DNA from 2 places in the Massilia haematophila genome. Region 1 is predicted to be linked to the other one. Evidence: predicted binding sites of a transcription regulator. Region 1 holds the regulator's gene; the other holds the start of a gene.
What was found. Region 1 encodes sigma-54, which starts transcription at its own class of promoters, with help from an activator protein. Its sites were predicted from a motif close to TGGCANGNAANCTGCTTT; they were not measured.

Region 1 (3,961 bases):
CTTCGGGTAACGAGCCATGGCGACCCTCGTCAACCGCCGGACCTCGCACCGCTGGAAGCTGCTGGCGCTGATGCTCACGGCCGTGTTCTTCGCTTTCGGCAGCTTCTGGCTGCTGCAGGCCCTGCAATCGGAAGACGCGGACAATCTCGGCAATGCCGGGAACGAGCCCGACTACATCGTCGAGAATTTCAGCGTGGTGCGCATGACCGAGAGCGGCCAGCCGCGCTACCTGCTGTCGGGCGAGCGCCTGGCCCATCATCCGCTGAACGATGTCTCGGAGGTGAGCAAGCCGGTGGTCGAGAGCATGGCGCCGGGGCGTCCGCGCATGACCATGCACGCCGACCGCGCCCAGATCCACCACCAGGAAAACCGGATCGAGCTGATCGACAACGTCGACATCGTGCGCCCGGCCACGCCGGCATCGGAAGGGATGCGCGCGCGCACCAGTGCGCTGACCGTGCTGGCCGACGAGGAGATCGTCAAGACCGACCGTCCGGTGCGGATGGAGCTCGGCGCGTCGACCGTGAACAGCGTCGGCCTGGTGGCCGAGAACCCGACCCAGAAGCTGCAACTCGGCCGCGGCCAGATCGTCTATCCGCCGCGCCAGCGCTGACCTACACAACACAAGGAACGAGCACCCAACATGAAAAAAATCCTCGCTGCCGCCGTCCTCACGCTGCTGTCGCTGTCCGCTTCGGCCGAACGCGCCGACTCGCTCAAGCAGGCTGTCGTCAACTTCGATTCGCTCGACATCGACGAGGTGACCCAGACCCGCATCCTGACCGGTAACGTGGTCCTCACGCGCGGCACGCTCACCATGAAGTCGGACCGCGCGCTGGTCAAGGAAACGCCGGAAGGCTACATGAGCGTCACCCTGACCTCGGGCCCCGGACGCGTCGCGACCTTCCGCCAGAAGCGCGACGGCGCCGGCGACATGTGGGTCGAGGGCCAGGCCGAGCGCATCGAGTACGACGAGCGCCAGGAACTGGTGAAGCTGTTCTCGAAAGCCGTCGTCAAGGAACTGGAAAACGGCCGCCTGACCAATGAACTGAACGGCGCCTACATCTCCTACGACAACCGCCGCGAAGTGGCCGCCGTGCGCAACGACGCGAGCGGCGAAAGCAAGGTCGGCGGCGGCCGCGGCACCCTGATCATCGCGCCGCGCCGCACCGGACCGGCGCCAGCGGCAGCACCCGCAGGAAAGTAAACATGAAAGATGCAAGCACGAGCAGCACCCTGGTGGTCCGGGGGCTGCAGAAAAGTTACGGCAAGCGCCTGGTGGTGCGCGACGTGTCGCTGGAAGTGGGCTGCGGCGAAGTCGTCGGCCTGCTCGGCCCGAACGGCGCCGGCAAGACCACGTCCTTCTACATGATCGTCGGCCTGGTGCCGTCGGACGCCGGGTCGATCGAGATCAACGGCACCGACATCTCCAGCCTGCCGATCCACCGGCGCGCGGTGCTGGGCCTGTCCTACCTGCCGCAGGAAGCTTCGGTGTTCCGCAAGCTCACCGTCGAGGACAACATCCGCGCCGTGCTGGAGCTGCAGCGCAACGACGACGGCAAGCCGCTCTCGAAGGACGCGATCAACGAGCGCCTCGATTCGCTGCTGGCCGAACTCCAGATCGAGAAGCTGCGCGAGAACCCGGCGCTGTCGCTGTCGGGCGGCGAGCGCCGCCGCGTCGAGATCGCGCGCGCGCTGGCCACCAATCCGCGCTTCGTGCTGCTCGACGAACCCTTCGCCGGGGTCGACCCGATCGCGGTGATCGAGATCCAGCGCATCGTGCGCTTCCTGAAGGAGCGCGGCATCGGCGTCCTGATCACCGACCACAACGTACGCGAGACGCTCGGCATCTGCGACCGCGCCTACATCATCAACCAGGGCGCCGTGCTGGCCTCGGGCCGCCCTGACGACATCATCGCCGACGAATCGGTGCGCCGCGTCTACCTGGGCGAGCACTTCCGCATGTAGCAATCGTAGCAATCACGAAGCGACAACCTGGCAGCAACAAGCGATGAAACAATCCCTGCAACTCCGGACTTCGCAGCACCTGGCGCTCACCCCGCAGCTTCAGCAATCGATCCGCCTGCTGCAGTTGTCGACGCTGGAACTGCACCAGGAAATCGAACAGATCCTGTCCGACAATCCCTTGCTCGAACGGCTCGACGATCCGCTCGACCACTCGGTGCGCCTGCTCGCCGACGGCGCCATCAACAGTGCGCCCGGCAGCGGCGAGGCGCCGGCCGCGCCCGGCGCGGAAGAGGGGGCCGCGAACGGCGAAGCGGTGGACGGTTTCGACGCCGCGGGCGCCGATGGCGAGCGCGATGCCGACCGCGGCGATGGCGACTGGGGCGAACCCGGACGTGGCGCCGGCAACGGCGAGGACGAGGATGGCCGCCCGCAGCTGGAAGCGGCCGGCGTCACGCTGCGCGAGCACCTGTCGGAACAGGTGCGGGTGACGGGACTGGGCATGCGCGACCGCGCGCTGGCCGAACTGGTGATCGACGCCATCGACGACAACGGCTACCTGGAAGAGCAGTTGGATGAGATCCACGCGCGCCTGCCCGAGGAGCTCGAGGTCGAGATGGACGAGCTGCGCTGCGCGCTGGCGCTGGTGCAAAGCCTCGATCCGGTGGGCGTGGGTGCGCGCAGCGCCGCCGAATGCCTGGCGCTGCAGATCCGCGCCATGCCTGGCGTGCCGCTGGTGACGCGGCGCATGGCCCTCAAGATCGTCGAGGGATATCTCACCTGGTTCGCGCAGCGCGAATTCAACAAACTGAAAAAGGCGCTCGACTGCGACGACGAAGACCTGCGCGAAGCCCAGGCTGTGATCCGCCAGTGCAATCCGCATCCCGGCGCGGCCTTCGCCTCGAGCACCTCGGACTACGTGGTTCCGGACGTAATTGTCCGGAAAACGAAGAACGGCTGGGGCGTGATGCTGAACCAGGACGTGATGCCGCGCCTGCGCGTGAACAACATGTACGCGGCCCTGCTCAAGCAGGGCAAGGGCGAAAGCCAGATGAGCGCGCAGCTGCAGGAAGCGAAGTGGCTGATCAAGAACATGCGCCAGCGCTTCGACACGATCCTGCGTGTATCGCAGGCAATCGTTGAGCGTCAGCGGAACTTTTTCAGCCATGGCGCGGTTGCCATGCGGCCCCTTGTGCTTCGTGAGATAGCTGATACACTAGGACTACACGAGAGCACAATTTCTCGTGTCACAACTCAGAAATTCATGCTGACCCCGCACGGCATGTTTGAGTTGAAGTATTTCTTCGGAAGCCACGTCGCCACCGAAGCGGGGGGCGAAGCGTCTTCGACGGCGATCCGGGCTCTCATCGCGCAACTGACAGGAGCAGAAGACCCCAAGAACCCATTATCCGATAGCAAGATCGCGGAAATGCTCGGTGAACAAGGAATGGTCATCGCACGCCGCACGGTTGCCAAGTACCGTGAAGCACTGAAAATTCCTCCCGTTAGTCTCCGCAAATCCTTGTAACGGCGGCACCCTCGCGCTTCCTTGTGGCGCGGCGCGGCAGCCGCCACATCTTCAAAGGAGTGTGTATGAATCTCACCATCAGCGGTCACCACCTCGACGTAACCCCCGCCATCCGTGAATACGTACAGAACAAGCTCGAACGCATTACCCGCCATTTCGATCAAGTGATCGACTCCCACGTGATCCTCGCGATCGACAATCTCACCGAAAAAGACAAAAGGCAGAAAGCCGAGATTAATGTGCGCATGTCCGGCAAGACCGTGCACGTGGAAAGCGTTGCGCAAGACCTGTACGCGGCGATCGACCTGTTGATGGACAGGCTGGATCGGCAGGTGATGAAATACAAAACCATCCTGCAGAATCATAGTCACGAGGCGCTCAAGCGCCGCCCTGAAGGCGGAGAGGCAGCCGTCGCCTGACAGGCCGGCAAGCACCGTCTGAACGAGGGCGCCCATGGCGCCCTTTTCA
Region 2 (3,961 bases), 4.3 Mb from region 1:
GCCGAGGTGTTCTGGCCGACGGCTTCGCTGCCATGGATGCCGATGCGCGAGGTCGATGCGATGCCGCTGCCGACCCGTGTCGTGCAACCGTTGACGCAGCCGCCCTCGCCGACCACGCCGGCATCGAGCACACCGTAGGTCGTCACACCGCTTTGCGCACAGGCAGCGGCGGCACTTCCTCCCAGCACAGCAATCGTGACAATCGATTTCAGCATCGGCGTATCCTCTCCACGCCTCTACCTTACCCCCGTTTAAGCGGCTTCATCTGTCGAATAACCCACATACGGCTCACCAAAATTGCTTGTCTTTTTGTAGGCAGACTCTGACGATATTAACCCGATGCAATTTCTGCCTACCCATGTTCTGCTTACCATGCCGGCATAGGTTCCTTACTCGGCGCTCAGTAACTGGCAACGTCGCTTCGGATTTCCTGCGCCGTCGAAAATATTTACAATTTTCACGATTCGCTTCCTGGCGTCAATAAATAACCCAAGCAATTCAATTACTTACATTACTGGCCTACAACTTGCTGTTGGTAAGCCATCAACACAAGGGGCTTACCATGAACATTCGCTCTTACCTGGCCGCTATCGGCCTCTGCCTGCTTCCGCTGTCGAGCCAAGCCGGCGTCATCTACGAATGGCAGGCTTTGAACGATGAGCTTCCCTGGGGAATAACGCTCGAACTCGAATTCGACGATCAAACCGTTGCGAGCGGCGCATTCAACTTCGACTACAGCGATCCCTATGGCTATGACCAGGTGCCGCAGAATGGCCTGCTCAATCTGCGCTATACCTTCCCGGGCGTGGGAGAAGAAATGCTGTACGCAGCGAATCGCGGCGGCTTCTCGACCGGCATGGGGTTCGTCAACATGGCGCTCGCATTCGGGGTCGACGGCTACCTGAGCGGCAGCATCTACCTCAACAACGGCTTCCATCACATCGACATGATGTCGACCGGACAAACGTTCACGATCATCGATGCGAACAGCGACGAGCAAATGGAAGGCGCCGGCTGCACCTGGGAGACCCCATCCTGCGGCGGCGCCAGCGGTCATCTCCGGCGCGTGAGCACGACCGCCGTCCAGACCGCCGATATTCCGGAACCGGGCTCGTTGGCCCTGCTGGGAGCCGGGCTGCTGGCGGCCATGCGCCTGCGTCGGCGCCCTGCCCGGTAAGGCCTGACCCGGGAGGCCTAAGCCGGATTTCATGTCGATAGTTTTTACAACATCGACATACACGGCGCATCAGGCAAGGGCAAGTGGTTGATATTCATCAATTAACTTTTGGTGGCACAGGAGTTGCTCCCATGAGTGAAATCATTTCTCAACCACCTGCTCCATCAACGCCATGATGAAGAAACTCTTCGCGCTCGCCGCTACGGCCCTGTTTTCCCTGAACGCATCCGCTGGATATGTCCAGTACGATTTTCATTACGGACCCGAAAATAGCGGCTTATCCGGCTACTTCATTCAACACGACACCGACCAGTCGATCGCGCTTTTCGACTTCTGGCTGAACGACCCGGTCGACGACTATGGCTACGCTCAACAGTTTTATCCGGTCGGTGGCGAGGGCGAGGTGCTGCTGACCGGCGCCACCACCCATTTCCTGAACGACGGCCCCACCAATTTCACCATCGCTGATTACTTCGGCGCGGACCACTTCACGAACTTCAGCGTCAGCTTTGCACGCAATGCCCAGGGCAGCTTTGCCTACACAGCGCGTTACGACGCCGATCTTTTCGAGCAGCAGCCACCGATGTTCTATTCCGGCACCCTGACCGGCATCGCCACCCGCGGCACCGTCGATCCCCTGCTGGCGCAATACCTGGATTCGATGGATGGCTACGAATATGGCGTGCCGCGTATCGTGCCGCGCTATATCGGCCCGAATGAGGTTCCCGGAGAAGTCCCGGAGCCTGCGAACATCGCCTTGCTGGCCCTGGGCGCTGCCGGGATGCTTGGCGCAACGCGGCGCCGCAGCTTGGGTCGGTAATTCGCATCTTGCGCGCACCGCCTGGGGCGCGCTGCGAAAACAAAAAAGCCCTTGCCGGTGCAAGGGCTCTTCTATCGATTCTGGCGGAAGCGGTGTCAGCCAACTCGAGGTTTCGCATCGTCCACCAAAAGCCACTAGTGTTCCACGCGAACGAAGAAATCCAGTAGCCATGCGGGTTTACGCAGGTTCGATGTTCATGGTCGTCCACAAACCTCCATGCGACGTCCACCAACATCTGGTACTATTTTGATAGTCATTTTGATAGTTGAACATAAAAGAGCAAATGTCCCGTTCTATTCATCGTCTCAAAGCCATCGCGGTCACGCAAACAACTAAGCCTGGACTGTACAGCGATAGTGGCGGGCTCTATGAATCGCCCCGGGTTTTGTAGAGGCTCCATTGTTTGAGAGAATGGAGCTATGAAAAAGCAACCCAAGTATTCCCCTGAAGTCATCGAGCGCGCCGTGCGCATGGTCAGCGAAGCCGGCAGCCAGTACGAGTCGCAGTGGGCCGCAATCACGTCGATCGCTGCCAAGATTGGCTGCACACCGGAGACACTGCGCCGTTGGGTACGCCAGCAGGAGCGTGATACCGGCCAGCGTCCCGGACCCACTACCGCCGAAGATGAGCGCGTCAAGGCGCTCGAGCGAGAAGTGCGCGAGCTACGCAAGGCAAATGAGATCCTGCGCTTGGCGAGTGCGTTTTTCGCCCAGGCGGAGCTCGGCCGCCACTTCAAGCCGTGAGGGCTTTCATCGACCGGTACCGCCATGCCTACGGTGTCGAGCCGATCTGCAAGGTGATGCAGGTCGCGCCGTCGGGCTACTGGCGCCACGCTGCGCAGCAACGCAACCCGTCACTGCGCTGTGCCCGTGTCCAGCGCGACGACGTGCTGAGCGTCGACATCGAGCGTGTCTGGCAGGCGAACCTGCAAGTCTACGGGGCCGACAAGGTTTGGCGCCAACTGCGGCGTGAAGGAACTGACGTGGCCCGCTGCACCGTGGAGCGCCTGATGCGCAAGGCCGGGCTGCGTGGAGTCATGCGAGGGAAGGTCGTGCGTACGACTGTGGCCGATGCGAAGGCGCCATGCCCGCTCGACCGCGTCAACCGCCAGTTCAAGGCGCAGCGACCGAACCAGCTGTGGGTCTCGGACTTCACGTACGTCTCGACTTGGCAGGGTTTTGTCTACGTCGCCTTCGTCATCGACGTCTTCGCCCGGCGAATCGTCGGCTGGCGAGTCAGCAGTTCGATGCGGACCGACTTCGTGCTCGACGCACTGGAACAGGCGCTGTATGCGCGTCAGCCGGAACGAAACGAGCTCGTGCACCATAGCGACATGAATCGCCACGACTAACGTAGACACTCCTGAGCCATAATGTCGGGCACAAGGAGAAGATATGAGCGGTAAGCGGTACACAGAGGAATTCAAGATTGCAGCGGCCAAGCAGGTGGCGCAGGGCGGTCACCCAGCAAGCGAAGTAGCGGCCCGACTTGGGGTAAGTATCCATAGCCTGTACGCCTGGACGAAGCGTTACGGCGTGCCTGAGGCAGAGCGCAAGGCTGTCGATGCCCAGTCCGAGGAGATGCGGCGCCTGAAGGCCGAGCTCAAGCGCGTCACGGAGGAGCGTGACATATTGAAAAAGGCCGCGGTGTACTTTGCCAAGACGTCCGGGTAAGGTACACCTTAATTGCTCAGTTACAGGACCAATTTCCAGTGCGCCGGCTGTGCAAGGTGCTCGAGGTGCATCCGAGCGGCTTCTATGCCTGGCGCCTGAACCCTGAAAGTAAGCGCACCAGGGAAGACAAGCGCCTTCTGGTTCCTATCAAGGAATCGTGGCTGGAAAGCGGCAGCGTGTACGGTTACCGTAAAGTCAGCGACGATTTGCGCGAGCTCGGTGAACAATGCGGTATCAATCGCGTCCACCGTCTGATGAGGTCGGCCGGGATTCGTTCGCAAACAGGCTACG

Region 2: ACFOPH_RS01865 (PEP-CTERM sorting domain-containing protein) is a predicted target of sigma-54. The motif match lies at 1,290-1,307, and genes of this name have one in related genera.

What each region holds. Positions count from the first base shown of each region.
Region 1 is NZ_JBHRVV010000001.1:4,769,176-4,773,136, forward strand. Features, by position in the region: gene ACFOPH_RS21130 (KdsC family phosphatase) at 1-10, shown strand, start outside; gene lptC (LPS export ABC transporter periplasmic protein LptC) at 17-613, shown strand; gene lptA (lipopolysaccharide transport periplasmic protein LptA) at 644-1,207, shown strand; gene lptB (LPS export ABC transporter ATP-binding protein) at 1,210-1,968, shown strand; gene ACFOPH_RS21150 (RNA polymerase factor sigma-54) at 2,012-3,493, shown strand; gene hpf (ribosome hibernation-promoting factor, HPF/YfiA family) at 3,559-3,912, shown strand.
Region 2 is NZ_JBHRVV010000001.1:446,936-450,896, reverse strand. Features, by position in the region: gene ACFOPH_RS01875 (porin) at 1-215, opposite strand, end outside; gene ACFOPH_RS01870 (PEP-CTERM sorting domain-containing protein) at 563-1,177, shown strand; gene ACFOPH_RS01865 (PEP-CTERM sorting domain-containing protein) at 1,350-1,997, shown strand; partial or broken gene ACFOPH_RS01860 (IS3 family transposase) at 2,417-3,330, shown strand; AL1L pseudoknot at 2,695-2,811, shown strand; one part of gene ACFOPH_RS01855 (IS3 family transposase) at 3,392-3,632, shown strand; one part of gene ACFOPH_RS01855 (IS3 family transposase) at 3,632-3,961, shown strand, end outside.